One region of the Methylobacterium sp. Ger2507 genome, then DNA from elsewhere that is predicted to be linked to it. Evidence: predicted binding sites of a transcription regulator. Region 1 holds the regulator's gene; each other region holds the start of a gene.
The links. The regulator PhoB, encoded in region 1, activates phosphate uptake and scavenging genes when phosphate is short. The targets are predictions, from matches to a motif close to TGTCATNNANCTGTCAT.
Positions count from the first base shown of each region.

Region 2: ACV7NL_RS06720 (Orn/Lys/Arg family decarboxylase) is a predicted target of PhoB. The motif match lies at 5,113-5,129, and genes of this name have one in related genera.
Region 3: ppk2 (polyphosphate kinase 2) is a predicted target of PhoB. The motif match lies at 4,968-4,984, and genes of this name have one in related genera.
Region 4: ACV7NL_RS08475 (ceramide glucosyltransferase) is a predicted target of PhoB. The motif match lies at 6,451-6,467, and genes of this name have one in related genera.

Region 1 covers NZ_JBUYVC010000001.1:372,541-380,204, reverse strand. Annotated here, with positions in the region: gene pstB (phosphate ABC transporter ATP-binding protein PstB) at 1-607, shown strand, start outside; gene phoU (phosphate signaling complex protein PhoU) at 701-1,426, shown strand; gene phoB (phosphate regulon transcriptional regulator PhoB) at 1,450-2,154, shown strand; gene ACV7NL_RS01755 (matrixin family metalloprotease) at 2,174-3,133, opposite strand; gene ACV7NL_RS01750 (SDR family NAD(P)-dependent oxidoreductase) at 3,328-4,134, opposite strand; gene ACV7NL_RS01745 (MFS transporter) at 4,273-5,670, opposite strand; gene ACV7NL_RS01740 (alpha/beta fold hydrolase) at 5,817-6,836, shown strand; gene ACV7NL_RS01735 (NAD(P)-dependent oxidoreductase) at 6,862-7,664, shown strand, end outside.
Region 2 covers NZ_JBUYVC010000001.1:1,452,554-1,458,870, reverse strand. Annotated here, with positions in the region: gene ACV7NL_RS06740 (ABC transporter ATP-binding protein) at 1-895, opposite strand, end outside; gene ACV7NL_RS06735 (helix-hairpin-helix domain-containing protein) at 1,076-1,741, shown strand; gene ACV7NL_RS06730 (hypothetical protein) at 1,831-2,046, shown strand; gene ACV7NL_RS06725 (GNAT family N-acetyltransferase) at 2,096-2,704, opposite strand; gene ACV7NL_RS06720 (Orn/Lys/Arg family decarboxylase) at 2,704-5,064, opposite strand; gene ACV7NL_RS06715 (CorA family divalent cation transporter) at 5,185-6,213, opposite strand.
Region 3 covers NZ_JBUYVC010000001.1:1,462,621-1,470,284, reverse strand. Annotated here, with positions in the region: gene ACV7NL_RS06795 (PepSY-associated TM helix domain-containing protein) at 1-500, opposite strand, end outside; gene ACV7NL_RS06790 (iron transporter) at 497-835, opposite strand; gene minC (septum site-determining protein MinC) at 1,233-1,898, shown strand; gene ACV7NL_RS06780 (DMT family transporter) at 2,110-3,051, shown strand; gene ACV7NL_RS06775 (enoyl-CoA hydratase) at 3,096-3,890, opposite strand; gene ppk2 (polyphosphate kinase 2) at 4,010-4,927, opposite strand; gene ACV7NL_RS06765 (hypothetical protein) at 5,094-5,222, shown strand; gene ACV7NL_RS06760 (ABC-F family ATP-binding cassette domain-containing protein) at 5,242-6,882, opposite strand; gene ACV7NL_RS06755 (patatin-like phospholipase family protein) at 7,007-7,664, opposite strand, start outside.
Region 4 covers NZ_JBUYVC010000001.1:1,811,761-1,819,424, reverse strand. Annotated here, with positions in the region: gene ACV7NL_RS08500 (efflux RND transporter periplasmic adaptor subunit) at 1-266, opposite strand, end outside; gene ACV7NL_RS08495 (TetR/AcrR family transcriptional regulator) at 545-1,120, shown strand; gene ACV7NL_RS08490 (PAS domain-containing protein) at 1,661-4,498, shown strand; gene ACV7NL_RS08485 (histone deacetylase family protein) at 4,554-5,456, opposite strand; gene ACV7NL_RS08480 (NAD(P)/FAD-dependent oxidoreductase) at 5,481-6,425, opposite strand; gene ACV7NL_RS08475 (ceramide glucosyltransferase) at 6,582-7,664, shown strand, end outside.

The sequences.
Region 1 (7,664 bases):
CAACCGCATCTACAGCCTGTATCCGGACCAGCGGGCGGAGGGCGAAATCCTCCTCGACGGCCAGAACGTGCTGGATTCCAACGTCGACCTGAACGAGCTGCGCTCGCGCATCGGCATGGTGTTCCAGAAGCCGACGCCGTTCCCGATGTCGATCTACGACAACGTCGCCTTCGGCCTGCGCCTCTACGAGAAGCTGCCCAAGGCCGACCTCGACGTGCGCGTCGAGGAATCGCTCCGCAAGGCCGCCCTCTGGGACGAGGTCAAGGACAAGCTCAAGCAATCCGGCATGGGCCTGTCCGGCGGTCAGCAGCAGCGCCTCTGCATCGCCCGCACCGTGGCCCAGCGCCCGGAGGTGATCCTGTTCGACGAGCCGACCTCGGCCCTCGACCCGATCTCGACCGGTCGCATCGAGGAGCTGATCGAGCAGCTGCGCTCGGAATTCACCATTGTCATCGTGACCCACAACATGCAGCAGGCGGCGCGCATCTCGCAGTTCACCGCCTTCATGTATCTCGGCGAACTGGTGGAGTTCGGACCCACCACGCGCATCTTCATGAATCCGGAGAAGCGCCAGACCCAGGACTACATCACCGGCCGCTTCGGCTGATCCGGTCCACGCCAGACCCCATGCCAGAACCCATGCCAGATCCCATGCCGTGGCGGGCACCGGACAGGCGGGCCCGACCGAGGAGTGCGACCCATGCCCGACCACATCGTCAAATCCTACGACACGGATCTTGAGAACCTGCGCCGCTCGATCTCCGAGATGGGCGGCATCGCCGAGAAGATGATGACCGAGGCCGGCGAGGCCCTGGTGCGCCGCGACTCTCCCCTGGCTCAGGCCGTCATCGCGGCCGATACCCGCCTCGACACCCTTCAGCGCGAGATCGAGGAGCGGGCGATCCTGCTGATCGCCCGGCGCCAGCCGCTGGCCATCGACCTGCGCGAGACGGTGACGGCGATCCGCGTCTCGAACGATATCGAGCGCATCGGCGATCTCGCCAAGAACGTCGCCAAGCGCGTCGTGGCCATCGCCGACCAGATCCAGCCGCAGAAGATCGTCATCGGCGTCCAGCACATGAGCGACCTCGTGCAGGAGCAGCTCAAGGACGTGCTCGACGCCTATGCCAGCCGCGACATCAAGGCGGCGCTCGACGTGTGGGAGCGCGACGACGCCATCGACGCGCTCTACAACTCGCTGTTCCGCGAACTCCTGACCTACATGATGGAGGACCCGCGCAACATCTCGTTCTGTACCCACCTGCTGTTCGTGGCCAAGAACATCGAGCGCATCGGCGATCACACCACCAACATCGCCGAGACGATCCACTACCTGGTCACCGGCGAGAACCTGCTGGCGGAGCGGGAGCGACCCAAGAACGACGCGTCCAACTACGCCACGGTGGACATGCCCGGCGCGGCCTGACTCCGCCTGATCGAAAGCGCACGATGAGTACGCGTATCCTGATCGTCGAGGACGAGGAGGCCCTGACCCTCCTCCTCCGCTACAACCTCGAGGCCGAGGGCTTCATCGTCGATTCCGCCGCGCGCGGCGACGAGGCGGACCTGCGCCTGCAGGAGCAGGTCCCCGACCTCGTCCTGCTCGACTGGATGCTGCCGGCCCTGTCGGGCATCGAGCTGTGCCGCCGCATCCGGGCCCGGCGCGAGACCGAGCGCCTGCCGGTGATCATGCTCACGGCGCGCGGCGAGGAGGGCGACCGCATCCGCGGTCTCGGCACGGGCGCCGACGACTACATCGTCAAGCCGTTCTCGGTGCCGGAACTGCTGGCGCGGGTGCGCGCGCTGCTGCGTCGGGCCAAGCCCGCCCACGTGGCCAACCTGCTGGTGGCCGGCGACATCGAGCTCGACCGGGTCAGCCACCGCATTCGCCGCGAGGGCCGCGAGATCCATCTCGGGCCGACCGAGTTCAAGCTGCTCGAGTTCCTGATGCAGAGCCCCGGCCGGGTGTTTTCCCGCGAGCAGCTCCTCGATGGGGTCTGGGGCCACGACGTCTACATCGACGAGCGCACCGTCGACGTCCATGTCGGCCGCCTGCGCAAGGCCCTGAACCGTCCGCGCCAGAGCGACCCGATCCGCACCGTGCGCGGCTCGGGCTATTCCTTCGACGAGATGTTCGAGGCAGAGGGCGAGTAGGGCGGCCGTTACCACGCAGTCAGGCGAACAGCATGCCGTCGCTGGGCGCGTGCACGGTGAAGCCCTTGCCCTCGTCGATCCAGCCCGCACCGGCAGCGCCCTGGTTGATGCCGGCGGCCTCCTCGGCATTGCCGGCGAAGTGATGCTGGCCGGTCTTGGTGTTGAAGAACCGCTCCAGCGTCACGGTGCCGGGCGCGCTGGCATCCGCGTAGGCCTCGAACGCGACGCCCTCGTATTTGTAGGACGGGTTGGTCTTGATGATCTGGTCGCGCTCGCCGACGCTGGTCGTGAAGAAATGCGCGGTCGTGCCGGTGTCGAAGAACCGGAACACGTCGATGGTGTCGGCTCCCTGGCTCGGGGTCGCCCACGGGGTTCCCTCGTAGGTGAACCACGGCAGGGTCTGCAGGATCTGCGCCTTCTCGGCGCCGCTCGTGGTGTAGAAATGGTCCCCGGTCTTAGTGTCGTAGAAACGGTGCACAGCCGTGACCTCGGCCTGCACGACCAGGGCGGGCGGTGCTGCCTGAATCGGGGCGCTGCGAGCGCCGTACAGCGCCTGGACGCCCGCGATGTCGCCGGCCGCGAGGCTGGAGATGGTGGGATCCAGGATGGCGTTCATCACCTCCGGCTTGGCATTGTAGTGGTCGAGCCCGATCGCATGCCCGATCTCGTGAAGGGCGACGGCGGAAAGATCGACGTTCTGATTGCTGACGACGCGGCCCTTCGCCGTGTGCCATCCTTCTCCACTGTCGAAGGCGACGGTCACGGATTGAAGGCGCTGTCCGCTATAGGAATAGGTCGCATTCCCGACGACCTTGCCGAGACCGTCGATGCTGTTCAGGGTGAAATCGATATCGGATTCGACCATCGACACGACCTGCTGGAAGGCGATGTCGGCATAGCTCGACCAGGCGGCGAAGGCGGCCTGGATGACGCCGACGAAGCTCGCGGGAATCGTTGCGTCGAGAGCCCAGGTGACCATGCCGCCGCCTGTCCCCGCCGGACCTCGGCCCCAGCGCGGTCCCTCGAGCGCGTAATCTCCCATCGGCATCCTCCCATCGGCCCGGGAACCTCGAATGGAAGGATGACCAAATCGTTAATGACACCGCGCTTTTTTCAATCCTTTTCGATCCCGGCCCTTCTCAATCGAGTGCTCGGCTCCGTGTGACTTGGGCGTCACACGATGCTGCGCACCACGCCGCCATCGACCCGGAGGGCCGCCCCGCTGGTGGCGCTGGCGGCCGGGCTGCAGATATAGGCCACCATGCTGGCGACTTCGTCGACGGTGGCGAGGCGGCCGATCAGCGAGGTCGGGCGGTGCTCGGCCACGAAGGCGCGGCCGGCGGCATCGAGGTCGACGTCGCCGCCCCGTCCATCGTCCTTGGCCATGCTCTTCATGAAGTCCGCGACGCCCTCGGACAGGGTCGGTCCCGGCAGCACGCTGTTCACGGTCACGCCGGAGCCGGACACGGTCTCGGCCAGGCCGCGCGCCACGGCGAGCTGGGCCGTCTTGGTCATGCCGTAATGGACCATCTCCACCGGGATGTTCACGCCGGATTCGCTGGAAATGAAGACAACCCGGCCCCAACCGCGCTGGACCATGCCCGGCGTGTAGGCGCGCGACAGGCGCACGCCGCTCATCACGTTGGTCTCGAAGAAGCGGTGCCAGTCCTCGTCCGGAATGTCGAAGAACGGCTTCGGCTCGAAGATGCCGGTGTTGTTGACCAGGATGTCGATGTCCGGCAGCCCCGCGACCACGCGCGCGGCCCCGTCCGGGGTGGAGACGTCGCCCGGCGCGCCGATGAAGGTCGCCTTGCCGGTCTCGCGCTTGAGGCGCTCGACGGCGTCGCGCACGCGATCCTGGGTGCGCCCGTTGATCGCCACCGTCGCGCCGAGCTCCGCCAGGGCCTTGGCGATGGCGTAGCCGATGCCGGTGGTGGAACCGCTGACGAGGGCGCGCTTGCCCGACAGGTCGAGTTGCATGGTCTTGTCCTCGGTGGAGCTGGCACCGGGTCAACGCGCCGGAACGGCCCTGGTGCGATCACGCCATCGGCGCGGCTCTGCCGGGGCTGGGTCAACGTTCCGAAGACCGTCTCTCCGAAGTCTCGTTTCTCCGAAGCGTCATCCTGTCTGTTGGCGCCGCAAGACGCTGGCCACCGCCCCGAAGGCGGCGAGACCGACGGCGCACCACAGGGTCGCGGCCACCGGTCCGGCCGGAGCGGCGCCCTGGTGCAACCCGAAGATCACCGCCACCAGGGCGGCCCCGAAGGATTGTCCGGTCAGACGCGCGGTGGATTGCATGCCGCTGGCCCCGCCGCTGCGGTCACGCGGGGCGCTGGTGATGATGACCTTGTTGTTCGGCGACTGGAACAGCCCGAAGCCGAGGCCGCACAGGGTGAGGCGCCAGGCGATATCGAGATGGGAGGCGTCCGCCGGCAGCAGCGCGATCGCCGCCAGGCCGGTCGCCATCAGGGCGAGACCGAGGCCGCCCAGCAGCCCTGGAGCGTAGCGGTCCGCGAGGCGCCCGGACAGGGGGGCCATCACCGCGATGGCGATGGGCCAGGGCGTCATCAGGAAGCCGGTCTGCGTCTCGGACAGGTGCAGCACGTCCTGAAAGTAGAAGGGCAGGGCGACATAGGCCATCATCTGCGCCCCGAACGAGGCGATCGAGGTCGCCATGGAGAGGGCGAAGGCTGGAATCCGCAGGAGATCGACCGGCAGGAGCGGACGGGTCATCCGGGTCTGCGTCCAGACGAAGACGGCGCCGACGCAGAGGGCCGCGCCGATCTCCGCCAGGGCGACGCCCCGCGTGGCCGGATCGCCGAGGCCGTCGACGCCGGTGATCAGGAGCCCGAAGGTCAGGGCGTTGAGAAGCGCGCTGCGGATGTCGAAGCGGCCGCCGCTCTTCGGCGTCGCCGGCAGGGTGCGGGCGCCGACCGCGAGGGCGATCACCCCAACCGGCAGGTTGACCAGGAACAGCCAGGGCCAGGTCGCCACCGACAGGATCGCGGCCGCCACCGTCGGCCCGGCGGCCGAGGCCATGGCCACCACCAGGGCGACGTTGCCGACGCCGCGCCCGATCAGGCGATGCGGATAGATGAAGCGCACCAGGGCGATGTTGACGCTCATGATGCCGGCGGCGCCGAACCCCTGCGCGATCCGCGCCGCCACCAGCCAGTCGAGGGTCGGGGCGAAGGCGCAGGCCACGGAGGCCGCCGTGAACAGGACGAGGCCGGTGAGGTAGACCCGGCGATAACCGAGGATGTCGCCCAGCGAGGCCAGAGGCAGCAGGGAGGCCGTCACCGCGATCTGGAAGCTGTTGGTGACGAAGATCGCCGCGGAGGGCTCCACCGCCAGATCCTTGGCCATCACCGGCAGGGCCACGTTGACGATGGCGCCGTCGAGCACCGCCATGGTCATCGCAAGGCTGATCGCCAAAAGCGCCAGCATGCGTTCGCGCACCGGCAAACCATCCGGTACGGGCTCGGGCGAGGCGTGGCGGGGCGCGTCGACATTCATGGCCGAGGCGTGGGACGCGGCGCCGGTTTCCGCAAGGGGGCCGGAGACTCCGCGTGTCCTTTGTCACCCGGATCGGGCGGCATGCGGCCGGAACCTGCGCTATGTCAGCCGACGCGTGCGACCGCGCGCCGTTGTCGGGAACACACATGGACGCGCTCCGCTCAGTCTCCGCCCTCCTTCTGGCGGCCCAGCTCACCGTCGCACCGGCCGCCGCGCAGACGAGGTCCGACGACGCGTCTCCCCTGGGCATCGCCCTCGAAGGCTTCGCCTATCCCTATCCGGTGTTCTTCCTCGAGCGGATGCGCGACGGCGAGCGCCAGCGCCTCGCCTATATGGATGTGCCCGCCGAGGGGCAGGCCAACGGACGCACCGTCCTGCTCCTGCACGGGCGCAATTTCCCGTCGAGCTACTGGCAACCGGTGATCCTGGCGCTCAGCCGCGCCGGGTACCGGGTGCTGGTTCCGGATCAGCTCGGATTCGGCAAATCGGCCAAGCCCGTCGGCCCGTACACGTTCGACGCCATGGCGGCCGACACGGTGGGCCTGCTCGATTCCCTCGGGTTGCCGCGCGTCGACGTGGTGGCCCATTCGATGGGCGGAATGCTGGCGGTGCGCCTGACCCGCAATGCCCCGGCCCGCATCAACAGCCTCGTGCTCGAAGCCCCGATCGGTCTGGAGGATTACCGGTTCACCGTGCCGCCCGTCTCCGACGCGACCCTGCTGCGCCTGGAGGGCGACGCGACCGCCGATTCCTATCGCCGCCAGTTGATGACGAACTATGCCCTGTCGCTGCCGTCCTCCGCCATCGAGCCGTTCGTCTCCGTGCGCGAGCGGGTCAAGGGCTCGGGCGAGTATCCGCGCTGGCTCCAGTCCTTCGTCAATTCCTACCAGGCCATCTGGGGCCAGCCGGTGGTGCATGAGATCCCGCTGATCCCGGTGCCGACCCTCTTCCTCATGGGCGAAAACGACCACAATGCCCCGGGCAAGCCCTTCGCGCCGGAATCGCTCCGGGCCGACATGGGGCGCAACGCCGAGCACGCGCGCACGTTGGCCGCTCGGATGCCGAACGGCCGCGCCGTGGTGCTGCCGGGCATCGGCCACCTCGTCCACCTGGAAGCGACGGACCAGTTCAACACGCTGACCCTCGAATTCCTCAACGGCCACTGAGACGACGCAACGCGGGAGACGGTTCATGGATGTGGGCGTGATCGGCCTCGGCCGGATGGGACGCGGCATGGCGGCGAGCCTCGTGCGGGCCGGTCACCGGGTCCGGGTCTGGAATCGCTCCCCGGCGGGGGTCGAGGGGCTGGAAGGCGTGGTGCCGGTGGCCACGGCCGCCGAAGCCTTCGCGGGCGATGCGGCGATCACCATGCTGGCGGACGACGCGGCGTTGCGCGCCGTGATCGTCGCGGGCGGTCTCCTCGACGGCGGCACCCGCCCGGGCCTGCACCTGTCGATGAGCACGATCTCGGTGGCCCTGGCCGAGGATCTGGCGGCGATCCATGCGCGCGCCGGAGTGCCCTACGTCGCGGCCCCCGTCTTCGGTCGCCCCGATGTCGCCGCCATGGGCAAGCTGAACATCGTCGCGGCGGGCGATCCCGCAGCCGTCGCCCGGGCGCAGCCGCTGCTCGATGCCATGGGCGCCCGGACCTGGGCCTTCGGGTCCGAGCCGCACCGGGCCAACGCGGTCAAGCTCGCGGGCAACTTCATGCTGATCTCGGCGATCGAGGCGATGGGCGAAGCGGCCGCCTTGGTGGAGGGGCACGGGGTCACGGGGGGCGATCTCCTCGACCTTCTCACCAACACGCTGTTCGCATCGCCGGTCTACAAGAACTACGGCGCTTTGATCGCCGACCATCGCTACGAGCCGCCGGGATTTGCCCTCAAGCTCGGCGCCAAGGATATCGGCCTCGCCCTGGACGCCGCCGGGGCGGCCGGCGTGCCGATGCCCTTCGCCGACGTGTTGCGCGACACCCTGATCGCGGCGATGGACTA
Region 2 (6,317 bases), 1.1 Mb from region 1:
ACACGATGGTGGCGTAGGCGAGATAGTAGGCCAGCGTCCCCAGGGCGGCGAAGGCCCCGCCCCAGCCGGCCCGGCGCAGGGCCAGGGCGCGGTTGTCGGCCACGAGCTTGGTGGCGAGTCCCCGGTAGCGCTCGGCGATGTAGCCGTTCAGGCCGAACAGCTTCACCTCCTTGGCGGATTCGACGCTGGCCCCGAGGAAGCGCAGGTAGTCGATCTCGCGCCGCTCCGGCGTGCGCGTCCAGGCCAGGCGGTAGCCCTCGCGGTTGAAGTAGGTCTCGTTGAGGAAGGCCGGCACCAGGGCAACCACGAGCAGCAGGATCAGCCAGGGCGCGAAGGCCACGAGGCCGAGGGCGAAGGCCACCAGGGTGATGAGATCCTGGCCCTGGCCGAAGAGCTGGAACAGAAGGTTCGAGCGGCTCGTGACCTGACGGCGCGCCCGCTCCAGCTGGTCCTGCTGCGTGCTGTCCTCGAACTGCTCGAGGTCGAGATCGGCGGCGTGGCGCATCAGCTTCAGGGTCGCGGCATTGCCGTAGAGGTCGGCCACCAGCCCGTCGACGAGGGTGCTGGCCCGCCCCAGGAGGTCGGCCAGGATGGCGAGCCCGAACTCCGCCGCTACCAGAAGGGCGAGGTGCCGGAGGGCCGGATCGGCCAGCCAGGCTTCCGGGCCGAGGCCGCCCGGGTGGGGCCGGGCATGCTCGGCCACGATCGCGTCGAGGATGAGCTTGGCAAGGTAGAGCATGGCGACGGGCAGGCTCGCCCGCGCGAGGCGAAGGCCGAGGCTCGCCATGAGCAGGCGGGGACTGGCGGCGTAGACCAGGCGGAACAGGGCTGGCACGTGGCGCAGGGCGCCGAGGCGCGCGGTCCACGCGGAGGGAAGAGCAAGACGTTCGAGCATCGAGCGGGACCATGACCGGGACCGGTGCCCCCGTCGATCCCGTTCGCGTCGCGTCCAGGCCGCGTCCGTGTCGCAGCCGGAGGCCCTAAGCTCTTGAGGACAGAGGGTTCGACGGCGAGACGTGGCTTTGCGCCCTATGGTAGTCGTCACCGAATGTTCACCAAGGCGAGGCCGCCCACGATGCTCAGCGGTTCAGCGATCCTGCGGGTCGGCATCCTGATCGTGGTGGCGGCTGTCCTTGCCGGGATCATCCAGTTTCTCCGGCCGCATGGGGACGGCGCGACCGAAACGGCGACCGAGCCTTCGGCCGAGACGCGGACCGTGACTCCTCCGCCCTCCGTCGGGAAGGCCGGAACCCAGGCGGTGGTCCCGCCGGCGGTGACGCGGCCGGTAAGCCCTGTCGTGCCGGCACCCGCGCCGCAGGCATCGCCCTTGCCCGCCGCGCCATTACCACCAGCCCCGACCACGGCGCCGATGGCCGCCCCGGCTCCCACTCCAACCGCCGACGCGCGGATGCCTGCCTCGCCGCCTGCCTTTCCACCTTCCTCGCCGCCCGCCTCACCCGCGCCCGGCCGCAGCAACGGGGACCCTGCCCGCCCGGCGTCGCCGATCACCGGCGAGCAGGCCATCGACAACGCCGCCGAAACGGCGGGACCGCGCGGTGTGGCGGTGATCGACCTCAATACGGGCAGCGTCTCGGAGCTGAACGCCCTCAGGGGCGGTGGCATGATCGGACGCGCGATCGCGCAGAAGCGCCCCTATGCCTCCGTTGGCGAGCTGCTGTCGAAGCGCGTCCTCAGCCGCGCGGTGTACGAGCGGATCAAGGATCAGGTCACGGTGCGCTGAAACCCGTTTCGGGTAGCGCACCGCGCGGCGCCTGCCTACAATGCCAGCCCAGGAAGCCGGAAAGCCGCTTCGATCACCAGGGACGAGCCATGTTTGCGCAAGCCGGGGGCGTTACCTTTCGCGAGGATCTCGGCGTCGAGGAGACCACCGAGACCGACAACATCGTCCGCTGGGACGGCGAAAAGCTCTATGTCGAGCACGACATCTATCACAACGGTCAGCTCGTCCACCGCAAGTACCGCAAGAACGTCAGCGAGGCGGTCGCCCGGGCGCTTCAGGCGCTGATCAACCGGACGCAGCAATAGGCCGGGCGGCGAACCTGCGACGCGCCTCGGTGCGTCCGCATCCGCCCCCCTACTTGCCGATCCAGTCGTGCTCGGCGACGACGGCTTCCACCGGGCGCGTCCAGGTGCCGGGCTGGTCGGAAGACCCCGTGCCGAGCGCGCACTGGACCATGACGCTGTCGCTCCAGCGCCCGTACTTGTAGCCCACCGCCGGCAGCAGCCCGACGCGGACGAAGCCGCAGGCCTCGTGGAGGCGCAGGGACGCCTCGTTCTGCGCGTCGATGTAGCCGATCATCTGGCGGTATCCGCCCGCCGCGCAGGCCTCGATCAGCGCCGGCAGCAGGCGCCGGCCGATCCCGGCGTTCAAGTGCTCGTGGTGGACATAGATCGAGTGCTTCAGGGTGTAGCGGTAGGCCGGGCGCTTGCGGAACGGAACCGCGTAGGCGTAGCCGGCCACGATCCCGTCGCGGTCGGCCACGAGGTGCGGCAGGCGCTTCTTGCGCATGGCCTTCCGGCGCTTCTTCAGGTCGTCCGGGTGGAGCGGGTCCGCCTCGAAATCCCCGACATCGCCGACGCCGCGCCGGATGTGATGGGCGTAGATGTCCACCATGTCGGGCACGTCGGCATCCGACGAGGGCCGGATGACGAGGTCGGGATCGCTCTCGGCCGCGCCCGCCATCAGCGGCTCTCGCGCATGACGCGGGGCTCTCGCATGACGTAGGTGTGGAACCGGATCGTCCCATCCGGATCGACGTCGCGGAACACGCCCTGGATCTCGGCCTCGAAGCCCGGGAACAGGTTCGCGGAGCGCTCGAACATCTTGAAGTAGTCCAGCATGGGTTTGGCCCGCTCGTCCAATCGCTCGCCCGGCAGCACCGTGCCGATGCCCGGCGGGTAGACCAGAAGCAAGGTCGTCGCCACACGACCCTCCGCCTCCGCGATCGGAACGTAATCGACGTTGTTGCGGGTGAGCTGCTGGACCGCCTCCTTCGGCGTCATCACCATCTCGGGCAGGTGGCCCGGCTCGAACTGCTTGCGCTGAAGCGTGCTGGTGCCGTGCTCGCGGTGGAAGGCGTGGAAGTCGGCGCAGAGGTCGCGCAGGCGCACGCCCTTGTAGCGGTTGGGCCGCCGCCGCACGAACTCGGGCATCGCCTCCTCGAGGGGCACGTTGTCGTCGTGCAGGCGCTTGAAGGCGACCAGCCCCGAGATCAGCGTGCCGGCCTTGGAGGATTCGACACCCGGCGTCAGCAGGAAGAGCAGCGAGTTGAGGTCGTTCTTCTCCGGCACGATGCGGTTTTCCCGCAGGTACTGGGCAACGATCGGCGCCGGCACCCCATGCTCGGCATATTCCCCGGTGTGCCGGTTGAAGCCCGGCGTCAGCACGGTGAGCTTGTTGGGGTCGGTCATCGCGTAGTCGGGCGCCACGTGGGTGAAGCCGTGCCAGTCGGCGCCCGGCGTCAGCTCCCAATATTTCACGTTGCTGGCGAGCTCGTCCGTCGAGAGACTTTCCCAAGGCACCCGGCCGTCCGGTCCCTTGACCGTGTCCGGCACGAAGGGGTCGAAGAACCAGCGCTTGAGCGGATCGCCCTCCTTCTCCTCGAACTCGCGGCGGATGGCGCGCACCTTCTTGCGCCACTCGATGCCGAGCCGGATGGTATCGTCCCACAGGACGACGCCGGAGCGGCCCTTCATCATCTGCGCGCCGACATCGAGGGAGGCGAACAGGGGATAGAACGGCGAGGTCGAGGCGTGGACCAGGAAGGTCTCGTTGAAGCGCCGGTGTTCGATCCGCCGGGTCTGGCCGCGGATGTGGCTGTCCTTGGTGTGGATCTGCGAGGCCTGGGAGAAGCTCGCCAGCTGCTTGTGGGTCGACTGGGTGGCGATGATGCCGGGCGAGGTCTCGTCGAGGCCCTTCAGGCCCATGGCGAAGCGTCCGGCGAAGAGCGGGTGGAACTTCATGAAGCCCGCCCAGGCCTCGTCGAAGAGGATGTAGTCGCAGAGATGCCCGATCTTATCGAGGATCATCTGCGCGTTGTAGATCGTGCCGTCGTAGGTGCATTGCTCGACCACGGCCACGCGGAACGGCCGCTCGCGTCGCCAGGCCTCCGGGTCGGTGATCAGCGGGTTGTCGCGGATCTTTTCGCGGATGCGCGTCTCGTCCAGGGCTTCGTGGTACATCGGGCCGATCAGCCCGTAGGCGTTGCGGTCGGTCTCCAGGAAGACCGGGATCGCGCCGCCGAGGAACAGGGCGCCGTGATGCGCGGCCTTGTGGTTGTTGCGGTCGAACAGCACGAGGTCGCCCTCCGCCACCAGGGCCGAGAGCACGATCTTGTTGGAGGCCGAGGTGCCGTTGAGGACGAAGTAGGTCTTCTCGGCCCCGAAGATGACGGCCGCCTCCTTCTGCGCCTTCAGGGCCGGCCCCTCGTGGACGAGGAGGTCGCCGAGATCGAGCACCGAGTTGTCGAGGTCGTCGCGAAACACCGCCTCGCCGAGATGCTCGACGAAGATGCGCCCGATCGGCGAGCGGTTGTAGAAGATGCCGCCGTTGTGGCCGGGGCAGGTCCAGAGCTGGTTGCCCTGCTCGGCGTAGTCGACCAGCGCGCCGAAGAACGGCGTCTTCAGGGTCTCGGCATATTGCTTGACCCGGCTCACCAGGCCGCGGGCGATGTAGTCCGGGGTTTCCTCGGCGAGGAAGATGTAGCCGTCGATGAAGTCCAGCACCTCGACCGGAATGTCCTCCAGGCGCTTGCGGCGGACCATGATCACGATGGGCATTTCCAGCCCGCGCTTGCGCATGAGGTTGATGAGGGCGGCCGCCTTGCCGTCGAGGCCGCGCTTGCCCCAATCCACCACCATGCAGCCGATGGCCGAATCGGTCTGGACCGCGATGGCCGCGTCCTCGACGCGGCGCGCCCGTACCACCTCGAAGCCGAGCTTTTCGACCGAACCGATGATCTGCTGGACGCGCACACCCTCGAGGTCGTCCGGATCGAAGTTCGGCGCGCACATCAGGACGGTGAAGCGGCGAAAGAAGTCCATGCGGGGAAAGGCTCCAGAAGGCTGTTGGCGCACCGTTCGCGACGGGACGTGACGCTTCGATGACGATCCTGCGGCGGCGGCGGTGTTTTCAGGCTCCGGGCCGTGCGACAGAAAGCCGGCTTACGATCCGGCACGCCGTTTGACGAGCCCGAGGCGGCGGATCATGCCGTAGACGGCCAGCGCCGCGAGGCCGCAGAGGACCAGGGCGACGAGCGAGCCGTTCTCGAAATCGCCGAGGAACAGCCCCTTGGTGTTCATGCCGAACACGCCCGTCACCAGGGTCGGCGGCAGGAACAAGGCGGTGAGGATCGACAGGGTGAAGAGCTGGCGGTTGGTCTCGGCGGCCGTGCGGCCGGCGATCTCGTCCTGCAGCAGGCGGCTGCGTTCGGACAGGACCAGCATGTCGCGGTGGAGCGAATCGAGCCGCTGGACCACGCGGGCGGCCATGCTCACCACCGCCACCGGCAGGGCGTCGTCGGCCTCCTCGGTCTCGGATTCGAGGCGGTGGAACACCGCGCTGAGGCCCGCGAGCTGGCGATGCTGGCGCACGGCCTGCCGGCGGATCGGCGCCAGCGGTTTCGGGTCGTCGGGCTGGTCCTCGTCGAGCATCCGGTCCTCGGTGGCGTCGAGGTCGTCGGAGAAGCGCCGGGCGCAGGCATCGAGGGCGGCGGCGACGCTGGTGACGAACAGCTCCAGCAGCCCCGCCGGAGCCGGAACGCGGCGCCCGGCCAGCACCGCATCGCGGGCGGCCTCGGCGGCGGCGGTGGCATGCCGGCGCCCGCTGACCAGCAGGCGTTCGCCCAGCACACAATGCAGACGCCCGGCCGGCTCGTCCGCGGTGCGGCTACCGAATTCGCGCTCCCGGTCCGCGATCACGAGGCCGAGATCGCTGCCCTCGATGACCACGCGCTGGTGACCGTCGCGGGCGAAGGTGGCGGCGGCGAGCGCCGGCGGCCCGAAGCGCCCGCCGGCGATAAGCCCGTCGAGGCGCGCATCGACGAGGTCGAGATGCAGCCAGAGGAAGCCGTCGGCGACGGGCTCGGGCAGGCCGCCGCCGGTCTCCAGAAGCCGCCCGCAGCCCTCGGCGTCGAACACCATGGCGAAGAGCAGGCACGGCAGGTCGGTGACGTCGGTGAGAAGGCGCGGCATCGCGGGCAGCCCCGTTGCCGGCAAACCGCCGCCGGTCGCAGCTGGATCGCAGGCGCGGGCGACACTGTCATGACAGCCCGTTCTTCAGGGATGCCTTGAGATCT
Region 3 (7,664 bases), 1.1 Mb from region 1:
AAGTCGGCGAAAATGCGCCGATGCGTGACGATGCCGGAGATCAGCGCGACGAGCAGGATCATGGCCGCCCCGCCGACGATCCAGCGGCCGAGCGTCGGCATCATCTGGAGTTCGTAGTGGAAGCGGTAGAAGAAGTCGCCGCCCTGGGTGTCCCGCGCCCGGGTGGGGGTTCCCGTCTCCCGATCGAGCAGGGCCTGGCCAAGGGGCGCCTCCAGGCTGTCCATCCAGTAGACGCCGATCACCGGACGGTCGGGCTGCGGCACCGAGACATACCAAGCCATGGCCTTCGGGGCATGCGTCTTCAGGTAGGCGATCCCGCGTTCGGCGGCGGGGATGGGGTCGGAGGGTCCGGCGCGCAGTTCCGGCCGCATCCACAGCGAGATGTCGGCACGGTAATAGGTGGCGGTGCCGGTCACGAAGACCGCGAACATCACCCATCCGGTGACGAGGCCGGCCCAGGTGTGGAGCCAGGCCATGGATTGGCGGAACCCCGGCCTCATGCGGGCGGCCCCGCCGCGACGAGACCGAGGGCGACCCACAGGCCCACGCCGACGAGCGCCATGGGAATTCCGAGTCCGATCGCGGCGCGCAGCAGGGTGCGGGCGGCGAAGACCCAGATGACGGCACCGGCCAGGATGGCGAAGCTGAGCAGTGTGGCGGTGGCCACCGCCTCCGAGCGCACCATCGGCAGGGTCAGCGACAGGAACGCGGTGGCGAGCGCCGCCAGGGCGTAGCCGCCGAAGGCTGCGAGCACCACGCGCCCGGCCACGGCTGCGCGGTAGCGCCAGCCTTGTCGCGCGCGGACCCTGTCCAGGGAAGCGGAACCATCAACCACGGGCAGCACCTTCGAGACGCGCGCGGGGCACACCCGCAAGATCAGGCAAGAGCGGCAGTCCCGGCCGTGCCAAACCTGCCGGCCGACCCCCGGATGTCGCGAGGATTTGCTCCGCTATAGCGATCCTCGTCTTGAGCCTGCAAACGCTATGTTATGGAATCATTCCAATTCGACATTCAAACGCTGCAAGAGGCGCGACATCCTCAAAGGCCCGGGATGGAACGGCGTCGGAAATCGTGTTGACGGACCGCAGGTCGCGCCCTGTGCCCCCGGAACGCGGGTTAGGATAAGGTGGCGATCAGCGCCCGCTTTCCGCGAACACCGCCCGAGAACAAGACACCCGATCGTGACCGCAAGCTCAACACGTCCCCCGATCCGCTTTCGCGGCCGTTCCTTCATGGCCCTGGTGCTCGCCCCGGTGCTGCCCGTCTCCGAGTGGCTTGCCGAACTCGACGCGCTGGCCCGGCGCTCGCCCGCCTTCTTCGTCGGGCGCCCGGTCATCCTCGACGTGGCCGGACTCGGGCTCGAACGGGAAACCCTCGTCGCCCTGGTGGCCGATCTCGCCGCCCGCGACGTCGCCGTGATGGGCATCGAGGGAGCCGATCCGGGCCAGCTCGGCGCCGGCCTGCCGCCGCCCCCGGCCGGGGGGCGTCCGGTCGACGCGGTTCCCACCCCGGAGGCGACGCCGGACGCCGAGGCGGACGCGCCGGTGATGCCGTCGGCGCCGGCGCCGTTCCGCTCGCTCATCCTCGATGCCCCGGTGCGCTCCGGCCAGACCATCCTGCACCTGGAGGGCGACATCACCGTGATGGGCTCGGTGGCCTCGGGCGCCGAGGTGATCGCCGGCGGCTCGCTCCACGTCTACGGCGCCCTGCGCGGTCGGGCGATCGCCGGGGCGGCGGGCAACCCGGACGCCCGCATCACCTGCCGCAAGTTCGAACCGGAACTCATCGCCATCGACGGCTTGTATCGCACGGCCGATGATCTCGGCCCGGTCCAGCGCGGCCTGCCGGCCCAGGTCCGGCTCGAGGGCGACGCGATCAAGGTGGCGGGCCTGGAATAGCCGCGGCGAGGCGGCGCAGCGGGGCGGGCCGTGCGGGCTTGTTCCACACGGATAACGGGCGGCGATCGCACGCGCGCCTCTTCTGGATTGCGGAGCAAGGAACGGGAAGCGTGCCGGCGCGGCGCGTCGTAGGCGAGAGCAGGATCAAGTCGGAAGGACCTCCGCCGTGCCCCGCTCCGTCCCTCACACCCTGTCCGCGCCCGAGTGGGCGATGCTGCTCGCCCTGTCGGTGCTCTGGGGTGGATCGTTCTTCTTCACCGGTGTCGCGCTCCAGGCGCTGCCGCCCTTCACCCTCGTCGTCCTTCGGGTCGGCGTGGCGGCCCTCGTCCTCAACCTCGCCCTGCCGCTCACGGGATCGCGCCTGCCCCGCACGCGCGCGGTCTGGACAGCGTTCGCCGGCATGGGGCTCTTGAACAACGTCCTGCCGTTCTGCCTGATCGTCTGGGGACAGACACACATCGCCTCCGGGCTTGCCGCCATCCTGAATGCGACGACGCCGCTCTTCGCCGTTGCGGTGGCCCACCTGTCGACCTCGGACGAACGGATGACGGGCAATCGGCTCGCGGGCGTTCTCGTCGGCCTGGGCGGGGTTGCGGTCATGATTGGGCCTGCCCTGCTGACCGCTCTCGGGACGAACGTCCTGGCGCAGATCGCGGTTCTGGCCGCAGCCCTCTCCTACGCGGTGGCGGGCGTCTTCGGGCGCCGATTCAAGCGGATGGGCGTCCCGCCGGTCGCAACGGCGGCGGGGCAGGTCACGGCATCGACGCTCCTGCTGCTCCCCATCGCCCTCGTGGTGGATCGGCCGTGGACGCTGGCGATGCCGGGTCTGCCGGTCTGGGGCGCCGTGCTGGGCATCGCCACCCTGTCCACCGCCCTGGCCTACGTGCTCTATTTCCGCATCCTTGCGACGGCGGGGGCGACGAACCTGCTGCTCGTCACGTTCCTGATTCCGGTCTCGGCCATCCTGCTCGGCACCCTGGTGCTGGGCGAGCGCCTGGATTTCCGGCACTACCTCGGCATGGCCCTCATCGGCTGCGGCCTTGCGGCCATCGATGGTCGCCTGTTGCGACGTGATCGCCTGTCGCGATTTGGTCGACCGCAGCCAAGCAAGCCTTCCGATCCTCCCGGGGTCGATCTGGGGCGAGACATCTGAACGGTCCGTTGGGCACGGGCGCGGATCGGCTGCGATCGCCGTTCCTACCGGCCGGTCCAGTTCGGCGGCCGCTTGGCCAGGAAGGCCTCCATGCCCTCGCGAAAATCGGCGCTGGTGTAGCAGAGGCGGATGAGGTCGTCGCCGGGACGCTCGGCCCCCGTCGCATCCTCGCCCTGGAGGCGCCGCAGGCCCTCCTTGGTCGCCCGCAGGGTGAGCGGCGCGTGGCCGGCCATCAGGGTCGCGAGGTCCGTGGACCGCGCCGCCAGCGCGTCGGCATCGGCCACCACTTCACCGACGAGCCCGATGGCCAGCGCCTCCTCGGCGCCGACGAGGCGGGCGGTGAAGATCATGTCCTTGACCCGGGCCGGGCCGATCAGGGCCGAGAGCCGGCGCAGGTTGCCGAGCGAGAGGCAATTGCCGAGGGTGCGGGCGATGGGAAAGCCGAGCTTGGCGTCGCGGGTGGCGATGCGCAGGTCGCAGGCGGCGGCGATGGCTGCGCCGCCGCCGGTGCAGGCGCCGGCGATCGCCGCGATGGTCGGCACCGCCAGCCGCTCCAGCGCGCCCATCACCCGGTCCATGAAGCGCTCGTAGTCGATCGCGTCCTGGGCGGTCTCGAAGCTCCGGAACTGGGCGATGTCGGTGCCCGCCGCGAAGGCCTTGGCCCCCGCGCCCGTGATGATCAGCGCCTTGATGCCGGTATCGGCCTCGATCCGGGCGCAGTGATCGATCAGCCCCTGGTACATGCCGAAGGTGAGGGCATTGCGCGCCTGCGGCCGGTTCAGCGTCAGGCGGGCGATGCCGCCCTCGGCCGTGAAGAGGAGTTCGTCGGTGCTGGTCATGCCGGATACCTGGACGGGGGCTGGACGGAGGACTGGCGGGCGAGAGGCGTGGAAGCGTCCCACACCCTCTCGCCCGGAGCGCTCGGTCCGGGCAAGCGGCCGGCTTCGAATCAGCGTCCTCAGAACACGGGCGGCACGAACATCGCGGCCGGAACCGGGTGGCGGATGTAGTCCTCGCGGCGCTCGCGATCCGGCAGGTGCACGGGCGGATGCTCGACGTCGCCGTAGGGAATCTGCGCCAGGAGGTGGCTGATGCAGTTGAGACGGGCGCGCTTCTTGTCGACGGCCTCGACCACCCACCACGGCGCTTCCGGGATGTGGGTCCGGGCCAGCATGTCCTCCTTGGCCTTGGTGTAATCCTCCCACCGGCGGCGGGACTGCACGTCCATCGGGGACAGCTTCCACTGCTTCAGCGGATCGTGGATGCGCATGTTGAAGCGGAATTCCTGCTCCTCGTCGGTGATCGAGAACCAGTATTTCAGCACCACGATCCCCGAGCGGGTCAGCATGCGCTCGAATTCGGGCACCGAGCGGAAGAACTCCTCCACCTCGTCGGGGGAGCAGAAGCCCATCACGCGCTCGACGCCAGCGCGGTTGTACCAGGAGCGGTCGAACAGCACGATCTCGCCGGCGGCCGGCAGGTGCGAGACGTAGCGCTGGAAGTACCATTGCGTGCGCTCGCGCTCGCTCGGGGCGGGCAGCGCCGCGACCCGGCAGACGCGCGGGTTCAACCGCTGGGTGATGCGCTTGATGACGCCGCCCTTGCCGGCGGAATCGCGGCCCTCGAAGATCACGACGACGCGCAGCTTGTGGGCCTGGACCCAGTCCTGCAGCCGCACCAGCTCGTGCTGCAGCCGGAACAGCTCGCGGAAGTAGACCTTGCGGTCGAGGCCGGGCGGACGGGCTGGCTGCCCGAGTTCGTCGGCCAGTCGCTCCAGGCGCTCGTCCTCCATCTCGAGTTCGAGTTCCTCGTCGAAATCGTCCGCCACCTCGCGGCGGATCGCCTCGACCTCCGCTGCCCGCTGCGCGCTGTCCATGCCCGACCCCAGACCCTGCCGTGGAAACCGAGGGGCTTAGATCACGGTTGTATGACAGGCCGGATACGGGCTGGCGACCCGGAGGGAACGTCCGCCGGCCCCTGCGTGTTGATGGTCAAGCTGCGCCGTTCCTGCCCGGCGCCCCACATCGCAAGAGGGTCACACCATGAGCCTGATCGGACGCATCGTCACCAAGCTCCTCGGCAACGAGGACCGTCCCGTGGTCCGCGACGACCGCAACTACGATTCCGGCACGCCCCTCGGCCGCCTCGTGACCAAGATCCTCCGGAAGTGAAGCCGGCAAGCCGGGCGGCTCAGGCCGCCCGGCGCTTGGACTTCTTGTCGCGACCCGGCTTTTCGCGGCCCTGCCCGGGCGCGCGCTGACCGGCGCGGGTCCGGTCGAGCACGAATTTCGCGTAATCGTCCATGTCCCCGGCAAACGGCTTGACCGTGTTGTCGGCCGCCAGCCACAGGCGATCCGCCACCAGCTCCATCAGCGAGCGATCGTGGGTGATGAGGATGACCGCCCCGCCGTAATCGTTCAGCGCGTCGAGGAGCGCCCTCCGGCTGTCGATATCGAGGTGGTTGGTCGGCTCGTCCAGAATGAGCAGGTGCGGCGCCTGCATGGCCACGAGGTTGAGGAGCAGGCGCGCCCGTTCTCCTCCCGAGAGCGCGTCCACCGTCGTCTCCTGCTTGTCGAAGCCGAGCCCGAAGCTCGCGAGCTTGGCGCGCCTCCCCGATTCGCTGTCGTCGGGACGCTCGCGCCGGATGATGGCGAGCGGGGTGTCCTTCGGGTCGAGGGCCTCGATCTGGTGCTGGTGGAACCAGCCGACCTGCACCCGCCCTTCCCGCACCATCCGCCCGTCCCGCACCTGGAGCGCGCCCGCCGCCATCTTGGCGAAGGTCGACTTGCCGGCGCCGTTGACCCCGAGCAGCCCGATGCGGTCGTCGACGTCGAGGGTCAGGTTGAGGTCGCGCAGGACCGGCGCATCGTCGCCATACCCGATGGTGGCGTCGGTCAGGTGCATCAGCGGCGGCGCCAGGGGGCGCTTCGGCGAAGGCAGGTGGAACGGCGCCACGTGCTCCTCGATGGTGGTGGCGATCGGCTCCAGCTTGGCGAGGCGCTTGACGCGGGACTGCGCCTGCGCGGCCTTCGAGGCCTTGGCCTTGAAGCGGTCGATGAAGCTCTGCAGATGGGCGCGCTCGGCTTCCTGCTTCTGCTTGGTCGAGGCCTGGAGACGGGCCTTCTCGGCCCGGCGCTTCTCGAAATCGTCGTAGCCGCCGGTGTAGAGTTCGAGCTTGCCTCCGGCCACGTGCAGGATCGCATCGACCGAATTGTTGAGCAGCTCGCGGTCGTGGCTGATGATCAGGGCCGAGTGCGGATAGCGCTTGAGCCGGGCTTCCAGCCAGAGGGCGCCCTCGAGATCGAGGTAGTTGGTCGGTTCGTCGAGGAGCAGCATGTCCGGCTCGGCGAACAGCGCCGCAGCGAGGGCCACGCGCATGCGCCAGCCGCCGGAGAACTCCGCCATCGGACGGGTCAGGTCCTCCACCGAGAAGCCGAGGCCGGCCAGGATCTCGCCGGCCCGGGCCGGGGCCCGGTCGGCATCGATCTCGATGAGGCGGGCATAGATCTCGCCCAGGCGTTCCGGCTCGGCGGTCTCGAGTTCGGTGTTCAGCGCATCGCGCTCCACGTCGGCCGCCAGGATCGTGTCGATCAGGCTGACCGGGGTCGCGGGGTGTTCCTGGTCGACGGAGGCGACGCGGGCGGTCTTCGGCAGCAGGATGGCGCCGCCGTCGGGCTGCAGCTCGCCCAGGATGATCTTGAACAGGGTCGATTTGCCGACGCCGTTGCGACCGACGAGCCCGACCTTCGAGCCGGGCGGCACCGCCACGCTGGCACGGTCGAAGAAGCGTCGGCCCCAGGCGCTGAAGGTGAGGTCTTCGATCTGGATCATTGCGGGGGGGCTCGCCGGGGGCGCGGGCACCGAATGAACCCTGACGCGATGCCTTCGCTCTATCGCAGCGCACCATGGAGCGCGAGGGGGGCGGCACGCATCCGACCCCCTCGTGCGACGCGCATTACTGGGCCGCGACCACCGACGCCTTCACCAGGGGCGCGACCGGCACGGTCTTGCGCCAGAAGGTCCCGGTGCGGCCGGTCTGGTACCCGGTCTCGTACAGGCTGCGCATGTAGCCGGTGTCGAAGCCGCGCGCCGTCGAGGTGTTGGGCGCCGATTCATCGATATAGGCGAGGTTGAAGCCGATGCCGTTGCCGCGGGTGAAGGCGTAGGTCGAGGCCAGGGTGGCGCGGCTGCGGGCGCGGCTGGCGGTGGTGAACGAACGCTCGACGATGGAGAGCGTGTTGTTCTGGGCGAGATCGAATTCCGGCTCCAGGCGCCCGTTGATGATGACGTAGATGTCCGACTTGGCGCCCGCCTTGAAGCGGGCGTCGCGCAGCAGGAACGATTGCGGCAGGGTGAACACCGGCGTCACCACCGAGCCGTCGACATGCATCTCCTGGAAGGTGCGCTGCGCCGCCTGGACGTCGATGAGCTGGGGCGGGAACACGGCCGGGATGCTGGCCGAGGCGGTGAGCACGTCCGTGAACAGGTCGAGGGCGGCCGGGCCGCCGCTGGCCGCGATGGCGCCCATGTTCCAGATCACGGCGCGCTGGGCGTCGAGATTCGTCGTCACCACGAGGAGGCGCCGGCCCTTGGCGTGCTGCGCGGCGATGGCC
Region 4 (7,664 bases), 1.4 Mb from region 1:
TCCTGGGGATCGAGCTTGGCCAGGACCCGATCGGCGGTGACGTGGTCGCCGACCTCCACGAGGCGCTTGGCGATCTTGCCGTTGGTGCGGAAGGCGACATTGACCTGCGACTGGGCCTGGATGTCGCCGGTGAAGATCAGGTCCGAGGCGATGGTGGTCGAGCGGGCGATGGTCGTTCGTACGAGGGCCATGGCCGGAGCGGCGTTCTTCGAAGCGCCTGCGGACGACGCCTCGGTGGCGGCCTCAGCGCCGAGCACGGGCGACATCGCGGCAGCTGCGATCGCAAGACCAAGGCCCAGGCCTCCGCGCCAGCGCGGCCAAACGGTCTGCCAACCCACCATTGCGTCCTCGAACCCAGAAAGCCCCTACCTCGCCTCATCCATATCGTCTATCATACCGACCGTCCAGACGGTTTCTTGCAAGAGCAGATCGGCTCCTGGTTTTCGTAACGCCCCGGTATCTCATTGAAGTATTCGATCTTTCTGCCATGTGCGGCTTTGATTTGGTATCATCGCGAAACCTTGGCACCTCTGCCGGATGATCGATGATGAAGGCGCGCACCCGCCGCGAAGACCGACCGCTGGTGATCCTGGATGCCGCCGAGCGTCTGATCCGGCGCATGGGCACCCGCACCCTGACGATCGATGCGGTGGCGGCGGAAGCCTCTCTGAGCAAGGGCGGCGTCCTGCATCACTACGCCTCGAAGGATGCGCTGATCTCGGCGCTGGCGGAGCGCAAGCTGCGCGAAATCCGTGAGAGCGTGACGGCCCACGAGGCCGAACAGGGGCCGGGACCGGCCGCCCTCCCCCTGGCCCTGATCGCCCATGCGCGACAGATCTATGCCGACGAGGATGGATTTCCCCGGGCGCTCCTGCTGGCTTCTGCCGAGAACCCGGAGGCCTTCGCGGGCTTCAACGCCTTCCTGCGGGACCGCCTGGCCCAGATGGAGGACGTGGCCTGCTGCCCGGGCGCCGGGGCGATGCTGACCTTCGCCACCCTCGGCCTCCTCCTCTCTCGCACGCTCGGCTTCCACTGCCTGGAGGGGGCGGAACTGGAGAAACTGTTCGACGCCATGGAGCGCACCGCCAAGAGCCTGCCGAAGATCGAGGCGCGGCCCTGAGCGTCTCAGCTTTGCGAGCGTCCGCTTGCGTACATCGATGAGCGAGAGACGCCGCTGACGGTCCTTCCGTATTGAATCAGACGAAGCCGGCCGATGGCATGCCGCGGAGCAGGCAGGGCAAGAATGATGGCAAGGATAAGGGCCAAGCCTTCACCATGATCGATACTTTCGCAGCGCCGCGCGACCTCCCCCGAATCTACGCGACGCTGTTCCGAAGGCCCGGAATGATTTCGTCTCCGCGAAATCCGTTCTGCCGAGACCCGGAGAAGCGCTGTACGACCCGGATCAACGCAGCTATGCCTTGATCATGCCAGCCGGACCGCCCGATCCGATCGCCCGAAGATCCGAGATGCCCAACGGCTGCGACCGATCCGGGATTTGTGGCGCGTGACCGTCTCCCTGGCGTTTCTCGATGCCGGCGGCGTCACGGGTGCCGAAATCCGCGCACACGACTGGTCGGGGACGAGATTCGGACCGCCGGAGACCTGGCCGGCGTCCTTGCGCAACACGCTGGCGCTCATGCTCGCCTGTCCCCGGCCGATGTTCCTCGCCTGGGGACCCGACCTGCTCTGCTTCTACAACGACTCCTATCGGCCGATCCTCGGCTATCGCCTGTCGCACGCGCTCGGCCGTCCGTTCCGCGAGGTCTGGGGCAGCATCTGGGACGATATCGGTCCGCTGGTGGAGGCCACCCTCGCGGGCGAGCCCCGCACCTTGACCGACATGAAGCTCGATCTCGCCCGCGCAGGACGGGCCGAGGAAAGCTGGTGGTCGTTCACCTACTCCCCCGTCTACGACGATGCCGGGGCGATCAACGGATTGCTCTGCGTCACCGCGGAGACGACCGACCGCGTGCTTGGCGAGGCCGCCCTGCGCGAGAGCGAAGACCATTATCGCCACGCAGTCGAGTTGAACCCGCAGGTGCCCTGGACCTGCGATGCTGCCGGAAACATCACGTCCTACGCGACCCGCTGGCTGACCCTGACGGGACAGGCCCCCGGCGAGCCCCTGGGCGACGGCTGGACCCGGGCGGTGCATCCCGAGGACCTGCCGCGGACCATCGCCGTGTTCGGTGCCTGCATCGCCTCTGGAGACCCGGTGGATGTCGATTACCGCATCCGCCTCGCGTCGGGCGAGCACCGCTGGATGCGGGCCCGCGCCTTTCCGCGCCGGACCGAGGGCGGCGAAATCCTGTGCTGGTACGGCGTGGTCGAGGACATCCACGACCGCAAGCAGGCCGAGACGCGCCTGCGACGGCGCGAGGAGCAGTTACGGCTGGCCACCGAGGCGGCCGAGATCGGCACCTGGGACCTCGATCCGGTCGGCGGTACGCTGGTCTGGTCGGACCGCACCAAGGCGATGTTCGGCTTTCCCTCCGGCGCGTCGGTGACCCTCGACGACTTCTACGCCACCCTGCACCCCGAGGATCTGGCGGCGACCCGAGCGGCCTTCGCCTCCGCCATCGACCCGGCCCTGCGCACGACCTATGACGCCGAGTACCGCACCATCGGGCACGACGATCGGCTGGTGCGCTGGGTGGCCGCGAAGGGCCGGGGCGTGTTCGACGAGACCGGGCGCTGCGTTCGGGCCCTCGGGACGGCCATCGACATCACGGCGCGCAAATCCGCCGAGGGCCACCTGCGCTTCCAGATCGCGCTAGCCGACCGCTTGCGCACGGCGGCGAGGCCGCTGGACATCAAGATGATGGCCTCGGCCAGCCTCGGCGCGCATCTGGGTGTCGGCCGGGTCGGTTACGGCCATCTTCAGAACGAGGGCGAGGTCATCTCGGTCGAGCGCGACTGGTGCGACGGGCGCATGCCCTCGCTCGCCGGCGTGGTCCGGGTGCTCGATGCCTTCGGCCCCGCGCTGGTGGTCGAGTTGCGCCAGGGGCAAACCCTGGTCGTCACCGATTGTCGGACGGACCCGCGGACCGCCGAGCCGGCGTTCCAGGCCACCTGGGACAGCATCGGAACGCGGGCGCTGATCGTGGCTCCGATGATGCGAAGCCTGGAATCCGGCGGCCTGTCCCTCGGCGGCGTGTTCTTCGTGCATTCCGACGCGCCGCGCATCTGGACCGACGCGGAGGTCGGGCTGACCATGGAGGTCGCGGCCCGGACCTGGTCGGCCTACGCGCAGGCGGAGGCCGAGGCGGCCCTGCGCGAGTTGAACGCCACCCTTGAGGAGCGCGTGGCGGGACGCACGGCCGAGCTGGAACAGACCCACGAGGCCTTGCGGCAGGCGCAGAAGATGGAGGCGGTGGGCCAGCTCACCGGGGGCGTCGCGCACGACTTCAACAATCTCCTCACCATCATCCGCTCCTCGGTCGACTTCCTGCGTCGGCCGGATCTGCCGGAGGTGCGCAAGAGCCGCTACCTCGATGCCGTCTCCGAGACCGTGGACCGGGCCGCCAAGCTCACCGGCCAGCTGCTCGCCTTCGCCCGGCGCCAGGCCTTGAAGCCCGAGGTGTTCGACGTTCGGGCGCGCCTCATCGTCATCGCCGACCTTCTGGAAACGGTGACGGGCGCCTGTATCCAGGTCGTCACGGCGCTGCCCGAGGAGACCTGCCACATCCGCGCGGATCTCAGCCAGTTCGAGACCGCGCTGATCAATATGGCGGTCAATGCCCGGGACGCGATGGAAGAGCGGGGCACCCTGACCATCCGCCTGGAATGCCGGGCGCCCATGTCACCCCTGCGCGACCAGGGCGGCCAAGCGGACCGGTTCGCCGCGATCTCGCTCAGCGACACCGGCATCGGGATCCCAGCGGATCATCTCGACCGGATCTTCGAACCGTTCTTCACCACCAAGGGCGTGGGCAAGGGCACCGGGCTCGGGCTGTCGCAGGTCTTCGGCTTCGCCAAGCAGTCGGGCGGCGACATCGCGGTCATCAGTACGGTCGGGGCGGGAACGACCTTCACGCTCTACCTGCCGGAAATCGAGCCCGACCAGGTCCCGCCCACGGCCGCCGGCGTGATCGAGCATCCCACCGTGTCGGGGGACGGCCTGCGCGTCCTTCTCGTGGAGGACAACCTGGAGGTGGGCCGTATCGCCCGCCAGATCCTGGAGGATTTCGGCTATCTGCCGACTTGGCACACCGACGCCGAGAGTGCGCTGGCGGATGTGGAGCGTGAAACCACACCCTTCGACATCGTCGTGTCGGACGTGGTCATGCCCGGCATGGGCGGCGTGGCCCTGGCGCAGGAGTTACGGCGCCGCCGGCCGGATCTGCCGGTGCTGCTCGCCTCGGGATACAGCCACATCCTCGCCCAGGAGGACGCGCACGGCTTCGAGCTTCTGCAGAAACCCTATTCGGCCGAGCAGCTCGGCCGGACGATCAACCGGATCGTCGCACGGCAGGTGGCGCTGTCGGAACCTTAGGCAAGGAACCGCTCCCGCCGCTCGGCCTTGCGCCGGCACGTCGCGCGTCGCGACGTCAGGCTGCCTGCTCGGCCATGGCGGCGAAGACCAGGGCGTGGCGGGCCGCCAGGGCGTCGATGTCCGTGGAATAGCCGCCGCCGATCACCCCGACCAACGGGATGCCGCGGCGGCGGACGGCTCCCACCACGTACCGGTCGCGCGCCAGGAGGCCGGCATCGGTCAGGTCGAGGCGCCCGAGGCGGTCGTCGCGGTGGGGGTCGACGCCGGCATTGTAGAACACGAGGTCGGGGCGGATCGCATCGAGGAGCGGTCCGACATGGGCCTCCAGCACCGCGCGGTATCCGGCATCGTCGACGCCGTCGGGCAGGCCGACGTCCCGGTCGCCGGCGATCTTGCGGGTCGGGTAGTTCTTCTCGGCGTGGATCGAGAGGGTGAAGAGATCGGGGGTGCCGCTGAGGCAATCGGCGGTGCCGTCGCCCTGGTGGACATCGCAATCGATCACCAGGGCGCGAGCGATGGTGCCCTCGGCATGCAGGGTGCGGGCGGCGACCGCCACGTCGTTGAAGATGCAGAAACCGGCCCCGGTCTCGCGTCGGGCATGATGACTGCCGCCGGCCGTGCTTCCGGCGATCCCGTGCGCCAGGGCGAGGCGGGCGGCCAGGAGGGTGCCGCCGACGGACGCGCAGGAGCGGTCGACCACCGAGGCGCCGACCAGAAGGCCGATGCTGCGCTCGATTTCGCGGGACACGTCGAGGGCGAGCACGGCCTCGACGTAGGCGCGATCGTGAGCGGCGGCGAGAAGCGCGGCCCCGGCCGGCTCCGGCCGGACGAAACCATGCGGCGCAAGGCCCTGCTCCACCAGCAGTTCGGCCAGACGCCCGTATTTGCGCATCGGGAAGCGATGCCCCTCCGGCAGGGTCGCCTCGTAGGCCGGGTGGAAGACGATGGGCAGGGTCATGTGGCAGACCTCACGACACGCGCCTCACGCCAGTTCGGCGACGAGGCGGTCGGCCAGGGCCAAGCCGCTGTCGTAGGCGGCCTCGACGCGCGGCCCGAGGCAGCCGTCACCGGCATAGCCCAGGCGCTCGCGCGGGTCGTAGAGGCAGGGTTCGCCGCAGGTTTCCTCGACGAGGGCGTAGCGCCAGCGATGGCCGCGCCCCTGTCCAGCGACCGGCACTCCGAAGAGGACGGACAGGGCCGAGATCAGCCGTGCCGCCGCCGCCTCGGGCGCGTCCTCCAGGTGGGTCCTCGACCAGTCGGGCGTGGCATGGACGGTGAAGGCGGGCTTCCCGCTCGGCCGGCCGGGCTTCGTGCCCTCGCGAAAGATGGCCGCGACCGGTCCTCCCGCGGGTCGCAGGACGTCGCCCGCGAAGGGAAGGTCCTGCGCGCAGGTCAGCATCAGCGACCAGCAGGGTGCGTAGGTCGCCCGCTCGATCGTCGGCAGCACGAATCCGCTCGCGGCGAGGAGGCGCGACGCCTGAGGCCCTGGCAGCGTGAGCACGACGGCCTCGAACACCCGCGGTTCGAGACCCTCGGCCAGAGCCAGGGTCCAGCCGCTCGACACGCGGGACAGGCCCGTGACGGTGCGGCCGACATGAACCTCGAGACCGCCGAGGAGATCGCGCACCGGCGCGGTCATGTCGGGCACGGCCGTGAAACGGTCGGGACCATCCCAGGGCGCCACGAGGCCGCGCCCCGCCCAGGCGGCGAGCCGCGCCCCGAAGGCGGAGCCATGTGCCCGCAGAACCTGGGCGCCGTGATCGAAGCGGAGCCCGGTGTCGCGATCGCGCCGGTTCGCCATGCGGCCGCCGACCTGACGGCCCTTGTCGAACAGGGTGACGGCGAGGCCGGCCTCGATCAGGCGGCGCGCGGCGCTCGCCCCCGCCATCCCGGCTCCCACGATCGCCACATGCGCCGGTCTCGCCACGCCCGCCCCCTCCGTTCCCCCGGGTTGTCATACGACTGAAGCATCGCGGCTGTTAGGGGCGCTGGGACGGTCGGGGACGCGGCGCGATGTCCATCCCGCGATCGGTCGCGTTTCGGGTCTGACCAACGGGAGATGTCGCGGATGTGGGATCAGGCGATGCGGGACTTGTCGGAGCCGAGCGCTGCGGTCGCTCTGGGGTTCTGCGCCGCCCTGACGCTGATCAACCTGGTCGGGATCGCGGTGGCGGCCGTCCGAATCGGGCGGCGCAACGGCGCATCGGTGTTCCCCCAGGGCGCGCCGGTGTCGCTGGTCCGGCCGGTCTGCGGCGTGGAGACCTTCAGCGAGGAATTGCTGACGCGCGGCTTCCGGCTGGTGCATCCGTCCTACGAGCTGATCTTCTGCGTCGCCGATGAAGCCGATCCCATCGTACCGCTGGTGCGTCGGCTCATGGCGGCGCATCCGCAGGTCCGGTCCCGCCTGATCGTCGGCGACGAGCGCATCAGCGACAATCCGAAGCTCAACAACTGCGTGCGCGGCTGGGAGGCGGCCCGCCACGACTGGGTCGTGCTCGCCGATTCGAACGTGGCGATGCCGCCGGACTACCTGCAGCAATTGCAGGCGGCCTGGCGTCCGAACACCGGCCTCGTCTGCTCGACGCCGATCGGAGCGCGGCCCGAGGGCCTGTTCGCCACGGTGGAATGCGCCTTCCTGAACACCCTCCAGGCGCGCTGGCAATATACCGGCGAGGCCCTCGGCCTCGGCTTCGCCCAGGGCAAGAGCATGCTTTGGCACAAGCCCTTCCTGGAGGCACGCGGCGGCATCCGCGCCCTGGCGGCCGAGATCGCCGAGGATGCGGCGGCGACCAAGCTCGTGCGCGCGGCCGGGGCGCGCGTCCATCTCGTGGCCGCTCCGTTCGACCAGCCCCTCGGGCGCCGCACCCTGGCGGAGATCTGGTCGCGGCAGTTGCGATGGGCGCGCCTGCGCCGGGTCACCTTCCCGCTGTTCTTCGCGCCCGAGATCGGCTGCGGCCCGCTCCTGCCCTTCGGCATCGCCCTCGCGGCCGCCCCCTCCCCGGCGCTCGCCGGAAGCCTGCTCGCGCTGACCGGGCTCTGGTATGCGGCCGAAATGGCGCTGGCCGCCCGGGCGAAGTGGGTCCGGGGCCCCGGTCTCCTCCTGGGCTTCATCATCCGCGATGCCCTGATCCCGTTCGTGTGGACCAGCGCCTGGCTACGCGGCGCG